3 linked regions of the Mastigocladopsis repens PCC 10914 genome follow. The protein of the gene in region 3 binds, or shares a complex with, the protein of the main gene of each other region. Links are inferred from orthologs where the notes say so. Each region holds a gene or a part of one and is shown on either strand. Other genes may lie near its edges.

Evidence for each region.
Region 1: the proteins of accB (region 3) and accC are in contact, whole or in part, in a solved structure (PDB 8UXZ), measured with the Escherichia coli proteins. The link is inferred for Mastigocladopsis repens PCC 10914 from one-to-one orthologs.
Region 2: the proteins of accB (region 3) and accD are in contact, whole or in part, in a solved structure (PDB 8UXZ), measured with the Escherichia coli proteins. The link is inferred for Mastigocladopsis repens PCC 10914 from one-to-one orthologs.

Annotation. Positions count from the first base shown.
Region 1 is NZ_JH992901.1:2,054,470-2,060,155, reverse strand. The notes cover bases 1,026-3,946. They hold accC (acetyl-CoA carboxylase biotin carboxylase subunit), read left to right. Parts: upstream 1,026-1,770; coding sequence 1,771-3,123; downstream 3,124-3,946. Other genes in these bases: MAS10914_RS0111265 (YggT family protein), read right to left, coding at 3,418-3,711; MAS10914_RS34125 (hypothetical protein), read left to right, coding at 3,180-3,404; MAS10914_RS0111280 (chorismate lyase), read right to left, coding at 1,026-1,064. Outside these bases: MAS10914_RS0111285 (peroxiredoxin), read right to left, coding at 1-55; more of MAS10914_RS0111280, read right to left, coding at 435-1,025; psbX (photosystem II reaction center X protein), read left to right, coding at 3,975-4,091; MAS10914_RS0111255 (Ycf66 family protein), read left to right, coding at 4,378-5,298; MAS10914_RS0111250 (TolB family protein), read left to right, coding at 5,343-5,686. UniProt on the Escherichia coli protein: This protein is a component of the acetyl coenzyme A carboxylase complex; first, biotin carboxylase catalyzes the carboxylation of the carrier protein and then the transcarboxylase transfers the carboxyl group to form malonyl-CoA.
Region 2 is NZ_JH992901.1:939,144-944,744, reverse strand. What follows is about bases 923-3,758. They hold accD (acetyl-CoA carboxylase, carboxyltransferase subunit beta), read left to right. Parts: upstream 923-1,778; coding sequence 1,779-2,738; downstream 2,739-3,758. Other genes in these bases: MAS10914_RS0106485 (MFS transporter), read right to left, coding at 2,840-3,758; MAS10914_RS0106495 (putative signal transducing protein), read left to right, coding at 1,359-1,574; MAS10914_RS0106500 (prepilin peptidase), read left to right, coding at 923-1,219. Outside these bases: MAS10914_RS0106505 (hypothetical protein), read left to right, coding at 71-331; more of MAS10914_RS0106500, read left to right, coding at 413-922; more of MAS10914_RS0106485, read right to left, coding at 3,759-4,369; MAS10914_RS0106480 (ABC transporter substrate-binding protein), read left to right, coding at 4,526-5,601.
Region 3 is NZ_JH992901.1:1,818,025-1,823,741, reverse strand. The notes cover bases 1,811-4,762. They hold accB (acetyl-CoA carboxylase biotin carboxyl carrier protein), read right to left. Parts: upstream 3,585-4,762; coding sequence 3,036-3,584; downstream 1,811-3,035. Other genes in these bases: MAS10914_RS0110195 (CHAT domain-containing protein), read right to left, coding at 4,623-4,762; efp (elongation factor P), read right to left, coding at 3,715-4,272; MAS10914_RS0110210 (ArsR/SmtB family transcription factor), read right to left, coding at 2,617-2,961; MAS10914_RS0110215 (GerMN domain-containing protein), read left to right, coding at 1,950-2,564; MAS10914_RS0110220 (LmeA family phospholipid-binding protein), read left to right, coding at 1,811-1,884. In the rest of the region: MAS10914_RS0110225 (proline--tRNA ligase), read left to right, coding at 1-1,011; more of MAS10914_RS0110220, read left to right, coding at 1,075-1,810; more of MAS10914_RS0110195, read right to left, coding at 4,763-5,717. UniProt on the Escherichia coli protein: This protein is a component of the acetyl coenzyme A carboxylase complex; first, biotin carboxylase catalyzes the carboxylation of the carrier protein and then the transcarboxylase transfers the carboxyl group to form malonyl-CoA.

The sequences.
Region 1 (5,686 bases), 240 kb from region 3 along the record:
CGTTGGTGTCTTTGACGGTAAATGTAGGCGCATCACTACCAACTGCTAATGGCATAGTTTTAGTATTTTCCTATACAAGGTTAACTTCAGGGTAAGTTATTGTTAGTAACATTGTTCGACTTTCCCTGATGGCGGTTATTGTATCAAACTTTATACACTTTTTTTATTGCATCTGCTCTAGTGGTTTATCGCATTTAATGTAGTAAAGACTTTAGTCATAGGTTCTTTAAGCGCTTAAGCGCTCACTACGAAGCCTTCAAAATAAATGCGATAGACCACTAGGTCTTCCATTGCATTTTGCACTTCATTTCTTGTAGGTAGAAAAATACAGAACACAGAACTCAAGAATTATTCTGCCTTCTGCCTTCTGTGTTTTGCGTTTTGCACTCTTGAGAATCTATTCTGAAATACGTTCTAAGTTCTATATTTTGGGACTAAACCTTACCATTGATTGAACTTAGCTGCATGGATCCCAAATATTTTGTTAAATAGGGCGAGAAAACTTCGTAAATTAACGTTAGGGGTTGCCCATGATGCCAAAACAAGTAGTGGCGACCCCAAAAAGGCCCAGTCTCATTAAAACCTAACTCCAAAGCTTTCGAGTTACCGGAGTAAATCCCTTGGACATCCCGATACAACTCTGTACGGAGACGAGCTAAACTTGCCCAAATAGGTAACGAACGATTTTGCAAATACTCATCTACATGAGAACCTTCCCACCATGAGGTGGCATACGCCAACCGCTGACCAGAGGCAGTACGCAGCCAGACCTGCCGCCGCAGCCTTGGTCCTGGCACAGCTTGTATGAGGTCGGGGGCACCATCCAAGTCCATGCCAATTAATGACATATCGATGACATCCACTTCCGTAGGCTCGCCTGTCAGCAGTTGTAAGTGTCTTGTTGGGGAGCCGTCACCTAAAAGGAGTAATTGCCAAGTCGGTGCCAGCTGAGTGTGTGGCAAACCTTGTTGAATGACTTCCTCGCCACCTTGCCAAAGCGGAGTGAGGCGGTGCCACCCCGAGGGTATTGTTAAGTTGTTTATCGGTGTAACAGTCGCTGTCAAGGTTCTTTACAAAACTTCACTAATCTCTATAAAAGCATAAGTTGAAGTTCTAAGTACGAGAAGGAAAAAAAATAGGTATTTTTTACTATTTACCAAAATCTAACTTAGGACTCGGTAACACTAGTTGCCTCAACAGGGCGTGGAACCCACCCACAGTGGTGGCTCCTTAGGACTCAGAACTAAAAAATGCGGATGGCGAGACTCGAACTCGCAAGGCAAAGCCACACGCCCCTCAAACGTGCGCGTATACCAATTCCGCCACATCCGCAAGCTTTCTTTGACTATGAAAGTATAGCATAAGAGAAACAATTACAGTAAGGTGATACCCAAGTTAGAGAAAATTTAAGTTCAGATATTTAGAAATATCTCAAATGGGTATACTCGACGGACAGAAATGTAGTAGCTGCACAAGTGATATTAAAAAGGGGTATAGCGACGAGCGGTGGCAACCGCAGCTGCTCGGAAATTGAGTCTAAGCTGTCGCGCACGGTACGAAAAAATGCCAAACTCGGGAAACTAACTCCAGATTAGCAGCAGCAATATTGCTAGTCTAGTTAATACCCGTAGAGGCAAGCAGCCAAATCCTTCCTGATTTTTGGGAAGAGGTTTGGGAATCTCCAGTCAGAATTTGAGATGAGGCTCTGCGTAATTTCAATTTTGACGGCAGAAAATGTCAATCTACATGGACTGATATCAAAGCTAGAAGATGAAGTTTGACAAAATATTAATTGCTAATCGGGGAGAAATTGCGCTTCGCATTCTCCGCGCCTGTGAAGAAATGGGGATTGCGACAGTTGCGGTACACTCCACCGTTGACCGTAATGCTCTACACGTCCAACTTGCCGATGAAGCGGTTTGCATTGGCGAAGCTGCCAGCGGTAAAAGTTATTTGAATATTCCCAATATTATTGCAGCGGCATTGACACGTAATGCCAGCGCTATTCACCCTGGCTATGGATTCTTGGCTGAAAATGCTCGGTTTGCAGAAATCTGTGCTGACCATCATATTGCTTTTATAGGTCCATCTCCCGAAGCTATTCGGCTCATGGGGGATAAATCTACTGCGAAAGAAACCATGCAAAAAGCTGGGGTTCCTACGGTACCTGGTAGCGATGGCTTGGTAGAGTCGGAACAAGAAGGCTTGGTGATCGCTAGAAAAATTGGCTACCCAGTGATGGTTAAAGCCACAGCGGGCGGTGGTGGACGAGGTATGCGCTTAGTAGGTTCTGAAAATGAGTTCGTCAAATCCTACCAAGCAGCCCAAGGTGAAGCGGGAGCTGCATTTGGTAATTCTGGGGTCTACCTAGAAAAATTTATTGAGCGTCCCCGCCATATTGAATTTCAAATATTGGCTGATAACTACGGCAACGTCATCCATTTAGGGGAACGGGATTGTTCGATTCAACGCCGCAACCAGAAACTTCTAGAAGAAGCCCCTAGCCCGGCTTTAGACCCAGACCTGCGAGAGAAAATGGGAGAAGCTGCTGTCAAAGCTGCCCAATTTATTAACTACAGTGGGGCTGGAACCATTGAGTTTCTCTTGGATAAATCCGGTCAATTCTACTTTATGGAAATGAACACCCGGATTCAAGTCGAGCATCCAGTGACGGAGATGATTACTGGGATAGATTTGGTTGTCGAACAAATCCTTATTGCCCAAGGGGAAAGACTCAAGCTGACACAAGACCAAGTCGTCTTGCGAGGTCATGCGATCGAGTGCCGCATTAATGCGGAAGATCCTGACAATGACTTTCGCCCCTCTGCTGGACGTATCAGTGGTTATCTCCCTCCTGGAGGTCCTGGAGTTCGCATTGACTCCCATGTTTACACCGATTACCAAATTCCTCCTTACTACGACTCACTCATTGGCAAGTTAATCGTTTGGGGCGCAGACCGTCCTACTGCTATTAACCGCATGAAACGAGCACTGCGAGAATGTGCCATTACGGGACTACCCACGACTATTGGATTTCATCAGAAAATTATGGAACACCCGCAGTTTTTGAAGGGGCAAGTCTACACTAATTTCGTACAGGAGATGAAAACTTTAGTGCAGTAGTGTTTGTGACTGAGTAGTAGTTAGTAGTTAATTTTTGACTGGCAACAACTAACCCTATGGCTAACGCCACGCCTTACGGCGAACGGGTATCTCCTCCCCTGAGGCTACGCCAACGCCAGTCACCTGCGGAGGAGCCAGTGCGGTCTTGGGGTCTCACGCCACTCCCCTCAAGTCGGGAAACCCTCCTGCATAGCGCTGGCTCACCACGGGGGTGGCTCCCCAAGTGGAGCATCTGGCGTTGGAAACCCTCCCGCAGTGGTGGACTCACAACTAACAACTAACAAACCCCAAAGCCTATTGGACACGAGACAGCATGGTCAGCAGTCCTTGCTGACCCAGGAGAATTTCCCGTAAAAAACTGAGGATACCTACCCAAATGATGGGGGTAATGTCCACTCCACCGATAGGTTGTACAATCTTTCGCAATGGCACCAAAAAGGGTTCAGTAGGCCAAGCTACTAGATTAAAAGGCAAACGATTCAGATCAACCTGAGGATACCAAGTCAGAATAATCCGGAAAATAAACAAAAATATCATCAGTCCCAACACTGGACCGAGAATCCAAGCAGTAATGTCAACACCAGTCATGATTTAAGCTTGACTTTTTTGTGTAAATAAAGGAAAGAACTGAAACAGGGTGAGCAAATTTTAAGCTTTGTAAAGCCTTTCTCTAATTTTAACTAAATGCTGTTACCCAAAGGGGAATATAGCACTACTACAGTCTATCCTTGACAGGATAGGAGTCGCCGTTAACCACTACGGTGAACTACTCCCTACTGCCATAAATGGCTTCTCAAGGGTCTGATAGACTATTAAAATTGTGATAAGAGTGTAAAAAAAGGTTGAAATCTATGACGCCATCTTTAGCAAATTTCCTTTGGAGTCTGGTTTGGGGTACAGCAATTGTCGTTATCCCTGCCACACTAGGATTGATTTTTGTTAGCCAGAAAGATAAAATCCAACGCTAATAAGACTTTTGTAGAGACGTGGGATACCACGTCTCTATTCTTAAAACTGGTTTTGTGTGAGTGAATTGCTTAATTGCAGATTCTTCGCAATTCATCATAATATTTATACTAAGCTGACAAACACAGGGTTCTTAGCTTTAGGTCATAATGTAGAGACTAGAGACGCGTTAGCAAAGCTCCACGCAGAGCGAGGCAACTTCGCGTCTTTAAAGTATATTGTGTCTAATTACAGTAGAGATTTAAATTCTGACTCGCTAACATAGATTTTGATATTGGGTAAACAACAATGCTAATGTTTGGGCTGAACTCAGCCAGTGTTCTGGCTCAGGTAAATTTTGGGGCAAACTCAGCCAGTATTCTAGGAATTTTCTTGGCTGTGGCTGGGGCAGCACTCTACTTTCTGCGCTCTGTGCGTCCAGAACTCTCACGCGACCAAGATATCTTTTTTGCTGCGGTGGGATTACTTTGCGGCTTCATTCTCGTCTTTCAAGGTTGGCGTCTTGACCCGATTTTACAATTTGGTCAGTTGCTGTTGGCAGGCTCAACGATATTTTTTGCGGTTGAAAGTATTCGTCTAAGGGGTATAGCAACCCAGCAAGCCAAGCGTAACACCCCTATTGTGGATGACGAACGAGAAGTCAGCGACAACTACAGGTATAACAGGAAATATAAGGCACAGGTAGACGCTGAATTAGAACCCCTGCCTTATGAAGATGATTACGATGAGCGCCCCGTGCGTGGTCGAATTTCGGGTAGTAGGGATAGCCGTTCATCTCGTGATGATTACTACGAAGATGAAACCCCGCGTCGTCCAGAACGTCGCAATGGCAGTGAAAGGCTGACAACAACTGACAAAACTGACAAAACCCGTCGCCGTAGTTCTGGGCGTTCTGTGCGCCCCTCGGAAAGGTTTGATGATGAGGATTGGAGTGCTTCCAAAACAGTTGATAATTGGGATAGTTCAACTACTGAAGAAAAAAGACCTCCTCGTCGTGGTAGTAACGGACCAGTACGTCCAGAAACGCGTGATGAAGATGTTCCTCCCAGACCTAGAAAACGTCGTACACCAACTGAATCGTCTCCCCGAAGAGAACGTGAGGATGATGAGGTTATTTCCACAGAATATGTAGATTACAAACCAATAGACCGTTCAGAGCGTTCGGGTGATGATCTTGATAATTCATCGAATTTTGATGATGATGTATAAATCAGCTTAGGTGGAGGACGCAGGGGTAACGGGACAAGGTTGAGGTGAAAAAAGTTACACCTAGTTTTTGGCTCCAAAGGCAAATTCCTTGGGGTCTTAGTTTTGCAATGGCAAGTTTGCTTGTATCCTGTGGTTACAGCGATACCCCGATTGGACCAACATCTCTCAACAGCCGCTACACTGAACAGCAACCGGCATTGAGTGGAAATGGTCGTTTTTTAGCATTTGTATCTAATCGCAATGGTAGTCATCAACTGCTTATCTACGACTTGGAACAACAGCAGTTTGTTCAGACACAAGGCTTAAATCGACCGGAGACAATTACCGAAAGTCCTAGCCTTAGCTACACCGGACGTTATACTGCCTACATCACGAGCGACCAAGGTAG
Region 2 (5,601 bases), 880 kb from region 3 along the record:
ATTTTGGCAACTCTTGCTTAAACTTTTCGGATAAACTATTAACACAAACCTACAAAAGACTCAGTGAGTGGTGTACGCTTTAAAACAAGGACAAGCAAACTATACCAACCAAAAAAACCAGCCAGCTTTGATTGATCCTGCCGTCATCAGAGCCGCTGGTCAGATTTACCACACTTACTGTGAGGTACATCCCGAAATGACTGGGCAAGCTTCAGGAGTAGCAATTAATCGGTTTAATCACCGGGGTAAGGTGATTTTTACCAATCAACCAGTCCTCTTGCCAGAAGAATGTTTCGTGCCGTTGAATCAGATTGAATCGTATATGTATTGAGTCATTAGTCGTTAGTCATTAGTCATTAGTTAAGGCTATAACCTTTGAGCAAAGGACAAATGACAAAGGACAATTGACTTAATGGACACCTTGATAATAGTTCAGGCGAGTGTCATCGTTTTCGCCTTAGGAGCTTCTGTTGGCAGCTTCATCAATGTTGTTGTTTATCGTTTACCAGCTAGGCTGTCGATTCTTTTTCCACCTTCTCGCTGTCCCCATTGCTTAAACCAGCTCAAACCCTACGATAATGTCCCAGTGTTGGGATGGCTGTGGTTAAGAGGGCGTTGTCGGTATTGCAAAAGTAAAATTTCTATCCGTTATCCTGTGGTAGAAGGGGTAACGGGTTTTGTTTTTTTGCTAGTTTTTTGGATCTTTAAATTTTCGCTCTCTACAATAGGCTACTGGGCGTTTTGCAGTTGGTTATTAGCGCTATCGCTCATTGACCTAGATACAATGACATTACCCAACCCATTGACTAAGTCGGGTTTGGTGATGGGAATTGTGTTTCAGATGGTTTATGGTTTTTTACTAGAGGCTAGTTGGGTAGGATTAGTACATCATCTCAAGATGGCGATAGTAGGAGCAGTGCTGGGCTTATGGCTGTTTGATGCGATCGCCATCATTGGTTCAATTGTCTTTAGGAAAACTGCTATGGGTGGAGGGGATGCCAAATTAGCAGCCATGATGGGAGCATGGTTAGGATGGAAGTATTTGCTCCTGGCTAGTTTTCTTGCTTGTGTGGTGGGAGTAGTGGTAGGTGGCGGCACAATGAAATGGGGACAAAAGATACCTTTTGGTCCTTTTCTCGCTGTAGGAGCAGTTATTGCTCTATTTGGCGGTGAAGCTATTTTGTCTTCTTATTTGCGCTTATTCTTCTCAACCAGTTGAAAAAGGAAAATCAAAAGTTGTAGAGACGTGCCATGGCACGTCTCTACAAAAGTCTTCTTCATCTCGCGATTCCCAATTACACTATAACTGTAAATCTCATCACCCCATCTATCTTTAGGCTTTTGGTAATATCATCGTTGTGACTTGGATCACCCTCTTAACAACAAGTAACCGTTGGCAAGCAGAACTGATGCAACAACTGCTTGCATCTCATGATATAGCAACAAAAATTATTGATTTGGGGGTGAAATCTTATTTGGGGGCTGGGACTCCTGCGGCTTTGCAGGTACGTGCACAAGACAAGTGGACTGCGTTGCTGCTTTTAAGTCCCCCTGAAGACGAGCAAGAGACTTGAATTGGTTTACGTATTTTCGTTAAGCTGGCAACCAAAGATGTATGCGGAAGGTCTGATTTGCTTACAAGACGAATTTGAATAAGTAGTCATTAGTTATGAGTCATTAGTCATTAGTATGGACAAAGGACTAATGATAAAAAACTAAGAGCGACCACAAGCGACTTAACATATTTTGGACATACTATCCACTCAAATAAGATAAAAATGGCGAACAACGAAGAATCACGCGGTTTAAAGTCTCTATTAGATTGGTTTGCAAATCGACGGAAATCAGGCTCTACCATACTGGAACGCCAAGAACGTGAAATTGCTGATGGGCTGTGGCATAAATGTTCTAACTGTGGGGTCTTGACATATACCAAAGACCTGAGAGCTAACCAGATGGTTTGTGTTGAGTGCGGACATCATAATCGAGTAGATAGCGATGAGCGCATTCGTCAATTGATTGATGCAAACACTTGGAGACCAATAGATGAGCATTTGCGTCCTACCGATCCACTGCAATTTCGCGATCGCAAACTATATATTGACCGCCTGCGGGAAATGCAGGATAAACTTGGCTTAATCGACGCCGTTAAAACTGGTTTAGGTCATATGAATGGTTTACCCGCTGCTCTTGGGGTCATGGACTTCCGGTTCATGGGTGGAAGCATGGGTTCGGTGGTAGGAGAAAAACTGACCCGTTTGATTGAGCAAGCGACTCAGCGACGCTATCCTGTGGTTATTGTTTGTACCTCTGGTGGAGCGAGAATGCAGGAAGGGATGCTTTCGCTGATGCAAATGGCGAAAATTTCAGCAGCTTTGCAACGTCATCAGGAAGCACGGCTACTGTACATTCCCGTTTTAACGAATCCCACGACAGGTGGTGTAACGGCTAGTTTTGCCATGTTGGGAGATATCATCTTGGCAGAACCGAAGGCTACGATTGGCTTTGCTGGTCGGCGAGTGATTGAGCAAACCTTACGGGAAAAACTGCCAGATGACTTTCAAACTGCGGAAGATTTGCTAAAGCACGGTTTTGTCGATGATATTGTGCCTCGTACTCAGATCAAGAAAACTCTAGCACAGTTGATTGCTTTGCACCAGCCACCCGCACCAACGACAACTCATAATAATATGGTGGTTTGGGAGACAAGGACTTTGAGTTCTACCGCTGCTGAGTAACAGGAGTGGGGGATAAGGAGACACCCCCTCCCCTTGTCTCCCCATCTTAGTTTGCAGCGTCAAAAGCGTCGCTTTCAAAAGCAACTGTTTGGATCAACTGTCTAACCTTGAGCTACCTGTTTGCGCCCTTGCCAGACTTGTCTCATCTGGGAGAAAGATTGCCCTCGCCCTTCTTGCACAAAGATCAGGGGAACAATCGCTGCGAGTCGGAACGCAGCGGAGATGATGAACAATCCTGATAAACCACCAAACGAAGGATTTTGTGCTATGAAGCCGCCTATGATTGTGCCCAAAGCACCGCTAACCCCAGCAATGGCAGATGCGATCGCAAAATAGATGGACTGATTTTTAGCTGGTGTTACCTCTATTTGCAGATTGTTGTTGCACAAGTCAAGCGCCGCCCAATTCCCTCCGATGAAAATGTGTATCAGCGGCAACCACAACCACAGGTCAATCAGGTTAGTACTAATCCCCAGCCATAGCAACGGTACGCTTGCAGCCACCATCCCTATAACCAGCAAGATTGGACGATTGCCTATCCTGTCTGCCAACTTGCCCCACAGAATAAGCATCAGCAGATTCGCTCCAGCCTGAAGGCTGCCATAAAGCGTTACCCATCTCACATCTAGATTTAGTGTGTCCAGCATATAGAGGTTGAAGAAGGGGAGGCTGAGGTTAGCGGCAAACATCCATGAGCTGAAATAGAGCAGAAACTTTAAAAAGTTAGAGTTCTTCCAGATGCTGTCACCAGCAGTTGCATCCTTGCCAAGCTCGATATTTTTTAGCTGCTCCTCAGTATTATTACTTTTATCAATTGTATTATACAAAACAGCATTTTTGGAAGAAGACCTGGTGGGAGAAGCGTTTTGTACCTGTGGGTTCACATCCACCTTGAAGTACTGACACCCCAAGCTCACAAGCCCCGACAGAATGCCGACAAGCAGAACCACTCCATAACCTTGCAGAGTTCCACCTGGCCAGGTTGATACAGCTAGACCTGCCAAAGGTACACACACCAAATTGGTCAGGCTGGAAACACTGTTACGTAATCCGAAATACCGCCCCCGCAATCGCCGGGGGACGAGCGTTGCCATCCAACTTAGCCATGATGCACCCCCTAGCGCACCTAAGAGATTGCTCATAAGAACAATCAAGAGCGTCAGTACCACCAGCTGGTGGGTATTAATTTTTCCCCAGCTTGCCATAGTAATGCCAATAGCTAGAATCAGCCAGAGTAGCCGAGAAGGTCCATAAATGCAAAGGCAATACCAGAAACGGCTGGTTGAGCGTTCCGACAGGTATGCACCAAACGGCTGAATGAGATTCACGACCATCGGGATAGAGGACAGCATCCCAAAAACTACTGGTCTGGCATCCAATTCTACTAAGAAATTACTTAGCAAAATCCCGCCACTGGTAATGGAGAAAAATGTTGAAAAGATAGCATCCACAGTGGAGGCTCTTAAACTAGTGCGAATAGCATCCTTAGAAACTCGAGGGCTGGGTTTTGAGCTAAGAGAGTGTGGTGTTTCCGGAACTGTAATCTGGGTGACTTCAGGCGCAAGAGGAGCAGCCTTAATCTGCGATATTTCGGGAGCAAGAGGAGCCGTTTCAAGGGGAACAAAATCCATGACCTATCTCTACTGGTTGGTGATGCATCTCAAGCCGTACTGGCAATTTTTCGTTATTCTAGCTTGCATTTCTCAACAAAAATTTAGACAGAGAAAAAATCAATCCTGAGCTACAGAGGCAATATATAAAGTGACAGAATTTTTTATTCACTTGTGATGCGAACCAACGTGTTGAAATTTTTGGGACTGTTGGTGGCGATCGCCCTCTCGTTTATTGGTTGTCACAACCTGCTCTTTCCTAACGCCTCAAGAGCACCAGCCGCAGTCACGATCAAACTTGGTGGTTGGATAGCAAGTCCAGCAGAGCAAAAACTATTGAAAGAAGTCCTACAAGACTTTGAAGCACAAAACCCAGGTATCAAAGTTAGGCATGAGGTCATCAACGACCAATACATGGATGTCATAAAAACCCGCTTAGTTGGTGAAGCAGCTCCTGATGTCTTTTATCTAGATGCTCTTGAGGCTCCTTTCTTCATGAGCCAGAATGTTCTAGAACCGCTTGATGCATATATTACCCCCGAATTTGACCTAGCTGACTTTGAAGGAACGCTACTCAATAGCTTTAAGTACGGTAATCATATTTATGGTTTTCCCAAGGATGATTCCACACTTGCTTTGTTCTACAACAAAAAAGCTTTTGCAGCCGCCGGGTTAAGTACTCCTCCAACAACTTGGGAGGAACTACGCACCTACTCACAGAAGTTGACTGTAGACCGTAACCGCGATGGCAGAATTGATCAATATGGTTTTGGGGAAATCCCAGAGTTAGCGCGTCAGGCTTACAAAATCAAAGCCTTTGGTGGACAACTCGTAGACCAAAATGGTTATGCAGCATTTGCCAGTGATGCTGGATTGCAAGGACTACAATTGGCAGTAGACCAGTATCAAAAAGACCGCTCCTCTGCACAAAAATCTGATGTTGGAACCAACTCAGGCAGTGAAATGTTTGGTCAGGGTAAGGTTGCAATGGTGATTGAGGGTAACTGGGCAATTCCTTACCTAACAGAAACCTTTCCCAATCTGGAGTTTGCTACAGCACAAGTCCCTACCATCAATGACAATAAAGGCACAATGGTCTTCACTGTTGCCTATGTGATGAACAAGGAAACCCAGCATAAAACCGAAGCCTGGAAGCTTATTTCCTACCTCACGGGTAAAGAAGGTATGACAAAGTGGACGAAAACAGGCTTCGCTCTGCCATCCCGTAAATCTGTTGCCCAGAAATTAGGCTA
Region 3 (5,717 bases):
TTGGTGCTGGTGAGCATCCGAGGCGACCAGGAAGTTAATGAGGTCAAATTACAAAATGAGTTGACGAAATTAGCTCCTAAGTACGGTGCTAAGACGGTGATCAAAGTTGCAGTACCAGATGCAGAAGACCTGAAAAAATTGGCAGTTGAGTCTTTGCCTTTAGGTTATATTGCTCCTGATATTGCAATTTCAATCCGTGATCGGGATTCAGACACAACAACCGCTACTATAGATACGATACCAGATTCAGTAACACGTAGTGTATTCGACTCAAATGAAAACCCCCATAAGTCCGCTAAGGATGTTGCCCCTCGCTTTTTATGTTTGGTAGATAAAACAGCAGTTGATTTAAAAAACTTTGTGACGGGTGCAAACGAATCTGGTTATCACGTCGTTGGGGCAAATTGGGGAGAGCAATTTCAGTTACCAGAACTGGCGGTAGATGTACGGAAGGCAAAATTAGGCGATCGCGCTATCCATAATCCCGAGCAAACTTTACAAAGTGCCCGAGGAATTGAGGTGGGTCACATTTTCCAATTAGGCATTAAGTATTCCATCGCAATGGGTGCAACTTATACCAATGAACAGGGTGAAGAGAAACCTCTATTTATGGGTTGCTATGGTGTAGGCGTGTCACGCTTGGCTCAAGCTGCTGTAGAGCAATCTTATGATCAAGATGGAATTATTTGGCCCGTAGCGATCGCACCCTATCACGCGATTGTTACAATTCCTAATATTAACGATACCCAACAAGTGGAAATAGCAGAAAAACTCTACGCCCAACTTAATCAAGCGGGAGTTGAAACCTTGCTTGATGACCGTAATGAACGGGCGGGAGTGAAATTCAAAGATGCGGATTTGATTGGGATTCCTTACCGAATTGTCACTGGGCGAGCAATTGCCAATGGCAAAGTTGAAGTTGTTGAACGAAAAAGCCGCAAATCACACGAAATTGCGATTGCTGAAGTTGTATCTACATTAAAGCAGTGGATGAATGAGGCAATGTCGTGAGTTTGTAGTAGGCGCTACCATCGCCTACTACAAACTATTTCCTAATCCAATAATTATGGACAAATGGAATTTTTCACACTCCTTGTATCTGGCTTATTGGGTTTAGTGACCCCGGTAGGACTGGTGGTAGATCGAACTGCTGAAAGTGCTATCCGTTCCCAGTTGGAGCAGGTTGAACAATTGCAAGTGCGAGTTGACAATGCCCCAACTCATCAATTGCTGCAAGGCAAGGTGGAAAGGGTGCGTGTTGCAGGACGTTCTTTGCAACTCAAGTGGCAAGAAATTCGCATCGCGGCTTTAGAATTAGAAACCGATGCAATTGAATTAGAACTGGGTAGTCTTGGGCAAAAACGACCTAAATTCAAACGACCTTTACAAGCTGGTGTCCGTTTGGTGTTAACTCAGCAAGATATCAATCAACTCTTACAATCACCAGAATTCATGACCTTGTTGCAAAAGCTAAAAATTAACACAGACGATTCGTCAAAGACAGGGGATAAGTCCGGATATAATTTTGCTAATCCAAATGTAAAATTTTTTGCAAACAACCGCTTTGGTTTCCAAGTAGAATTACAGGAGAAAGGTCTGGAGAAACCCTTGTTAATCAGGGTGGAATCAGGATTGCGTATTGTTGGTGGGAAGAATATCCAGCTAGTTGAGCCAGTTGTGACAGCCAATGGTGAACAGGTTCCACCTCAATTTGTCAATGCAATTGTGGACAATATCAACAAACGATTAGATTTAGGAAATTTGGAAGATGACGGTCTACAAGTGCGGCTTCTAAAATTGAATATAAGACCAGAAGAATTAGAGACTGCCGCATTTTTACGAATAGAGCCATCCTCTAGGTTTTTGGAAACCCCCGGCTCATGAGTATCGTCGTTAACCAGGCTTCTCCTCATAAAAATACTATTTCAGCCCAAAGGAAGGTTTTCAATATGAAAGAACAGCAAGGATCTCATCGTATTTCTCCAGGTGTTATTGCATCTGTTTCAGCAGCAGTGATTGCCGTGAGTAGTGGTGTTGCTTATTTTACGTGGAAATCCGCTAATAATCCTCCAGCACCAATCCCTGCTCCAGGAGAAACTCAACCTCCGCGCTCAACCAACCAGTTTGGTATTGAGCGAAATGCTGAAGTCTTTTGGCTGCAAGACACTGGCACTGGTTTTAAATTGGTTCCGCAAACAGTTCAAGTTAAAGCAGGTGGGAATTCGCCTAACCAAGTTTTAGAAGGAGCTTTCCAACAATTATTAGCAGGACCGACAGAAGGAACGGAGTCTACCACGATTCCAAAAGGAACCAAGCTGCTGGGTGTTAAGGTGGCAAATGATGGTATCCACGTTAATTTATCGGAAGAATTTACCAGTGGAGGTGGTAGTTCTTCAATGATGGGTCGCGTGGGGCAAGTTGTCTACACTGCTACAGCCTTAAACAATAATGCTAAAGTCTACATTGAGGTAAATGGCAAAACTTTGGACGTTTTAGGTGGTGAAGGTCTGGAGTTGGAACAGCCACTGACCCGTGAAAGCTTTGAGAAAAATTATTCACTTTAGTTATTAGTGAGTGGTGAGTGGTTAGTTCTAACCACTCACCACTAACAACTGACTACTTGCTATTTAAAATGCGAAAGTTACGGGCTTGCTGTTCTAACCTGGAGGCAAGCCGATCACAAACCCTGTTGCACAATTCAAAAATCATTTCATCTTCCACTCGGTAGTAGGCAGAAGTTCCTTCACTGCGGCGGCTGAGGATTCCTGCTTGCCACATTACCTTCAAATGTTTTGACACATTAGCCTGAGAAGTCTGTGTTGCCTCTACCAGTTCTTGCACACATTTTTCTTCATCCCGCAGCAAATGTAACAGCCGTAGGCGCATAGGTTCACTCAAGAGGCTGAAGTATTCAGCTACTTGTTGCACAACTTCTGGCGGTACAGGCAACGCTTGTTTCATCAGGGTAGACCCGTAAGGACTCAACTAAGACATTTAACAACGAGGCATAGAGACATAGATATATAGATTAATACTTAATCTGGGTTAATTCGCATCAAAGGCTGACCATATTCCACTGGTTCACCGTTCTGAACGAGAATTTCTATCACTTGTCCGGATACTTCTGATTCAATTTCATTCATGAGTTTCATGGCTTCTATGATACATACTGTTTGACCACTCCTTATGCGATCGCCCACTTCCACAAATGCCGATTCACTTGGACCAGGAGCGCGATAAAACGTTCCCACCATTGGTGAAGGGATGTCAACGAATTTCTGTTCTTTGACTGAGGGAATCAGTGGCGACTGTACGCCCCCTGTATTGCTATCAAAGGCGCGAGTTGACGCAGTTTCTGTTACGGTCGGAGGGGATACCACCAAAGGTACCGACGGTGAAACTGGCGTCAATCCCGCTCCTCCAACCGCGCCTAACACCGCTTGACCTGCTGACAACATTTGATGAGTGCTTACAGCCTTACGAACCGTTAGTTCAAAGTCGTCACTTTTGAGCGTGACTTCTGCAATATCGGTTTGTGCAATAGTTGTCAACAGTTGGCGGATTTCATTAAAGTCCAATGGCACAGCTTTTCTTACCTCATGCAATTAGGTAGTAGATATTTATCTAACTGAAAGTGAATTTGATAGTTAGGCAGGGATGTAAATCCCTGTCATAGATGAAAATCGGGATTTGCATCTAGAGGTGAGAATAAAGTTACTCCCTGCCAAGGTATGTATCGTTACGAGTGTCTATGCGGATGCGTTCTCCTTGGGAAATAAACAGAGGAACCATCACAATTGCTCCTGTTTCTACAGTTGCAGGCTTGGAACCACCTGTTGCAGTATCGCCCTTAACACCTGGGTCTGTTTGCACAATTTCCAACACCACAGAGTTAGGCAGTTCTACTTCTAGGACTTGGTCGCCCCAGCGAACGACGTTGACTTCCATACCTTCTTTAAGGTATTTTACGCGATCGCCAATCTGCGCCGCACTCAATCTGCCTTCTTCGTAGGTTTCCATATCCATAAAGACGTATTCGTCAGCCTCTTTATAGGTATGCTGCATTGTGCTTTTTTCCAGGTTGGCTTGCGGAACTGTTTCGCCGGCGCGGAACGTTTTTTCCACCACGCTCCCACTTTGGGCATTTTTTAGTTTCGTCCGCACAAAGGCAGAGCCTTTCCCTGGCTTAACGTGGAGGAATTCCACAACTCGCCACACAGACCCATCTAATACTATCGAGACACCAGGTCGAAAGTCGTTACTGGAGATCATGAAGCTTTCACATTTTGGAAGACAATCGGGATTTATTTTAACCCTCAATAGGAGTAATTAGTCATTACTCCAGCGTTATTAGTTATTAGTACTCATTGGCAAATCTAGCTGAGTACCAGTACTAAAGGATATGGGAGCTAGGGGCGTATAGTAGCTCAATAATATACCAACGTACTCAAAAGTTGCTATAAGCAACGACACACCTATCGTAGAGACGATTAATTGCTTGTTTTCAACTGTTGCGACTACTAAAAAACACAGCAGCAATGATCACTAAACCTAAAAGCGCTAAAGGCACCCAGAGATTGGGGAGATCCGACAGACTCATAAGAAGTTGTTTGAAAACAGAATTACAACCAATTTCCCACTAAGACGAACGATGCCCAATAAAAGGGATGGGAAAAATCTTCATTTTGCAAAAATGCCAATTGGGTTTGTCGCAAGGCTTCTGCTTTAGTTGCTCCTGGTTGGCTGAGTTGTTTATAAAACTCCGCCATAAATTTGGCTGTAGATTCGTCTTTGACAGCCCAGAGGGTTGCTAAGGTACTACGCACCCCGGAACGGACTGCAACTCCTGCCAATCCTAAGATAGCGTGGTTGTCCCCTTTGGCTGTATCGCAGGCGCTGAGAACCAATAATTCCACTGGGCTAGCTTTGTCTTCGTCTCTAGATTTAATTAATTCGGCTAAGTCCTTTATCTTAATCTTTTTATCCCAGGTAAGTATAAAAGTCTCATCAGACCTACTACTAAACTGACCGTGAGTAGCCAGATGCAAAATCGAGAAAGGCTTCGATTGGATGGCTTTTCGTAGATTGGCTGTGGTAAAAGTTTCATTTAAAAGGAGTTGGCCGTTAACTTCCGAGGCAATTTTTTTGACTTCCAACTTTACTGCAGGCAAGGCGTTAAACCCTGGGCGTGCTTCACTCAGTCCCGCTGTAATCACTTTCAAATTTTCCCCTTTGAGCGATCGCGCCTGCAATAGCTGCATCCCTGGTGAGAGAGCAAGGCTATATTTCTCTATCAGATACTGTTTGCCATCATGTAAAGCCGCCATCGGCAGATTTCGCAAGGAACCATCTAGCACGAATGCCAGAGTTTTCACCCCACTGGTGGCTAACTGAGGCTGGGCTGGACGAATCAGCCAGTCATAGAGCTGTTGATACAGCTCCAAACGTTCTTCATTGGAGTAAGCGGGATTGAGGGATTGTCGCATCTGTTTGATGCTGTTCTCGATATCAGCTTTCGGTAGAGAAGTTTTGTAGCTCGAAATAGGTTTTCCGGGAACAGAGACAATGACTTCCACGCGATCAGCCAAAATAATCGGATAAATAACCGCTGCTGTCTTATCTATTTGGTCAATCTGCTGCCGTTTGGCTTCTAAACAGGCTTCGCGAAGGAAATTGTCTAATTCGGCTAATTGCAGGGCTTCTATTGTTTCCCTGGC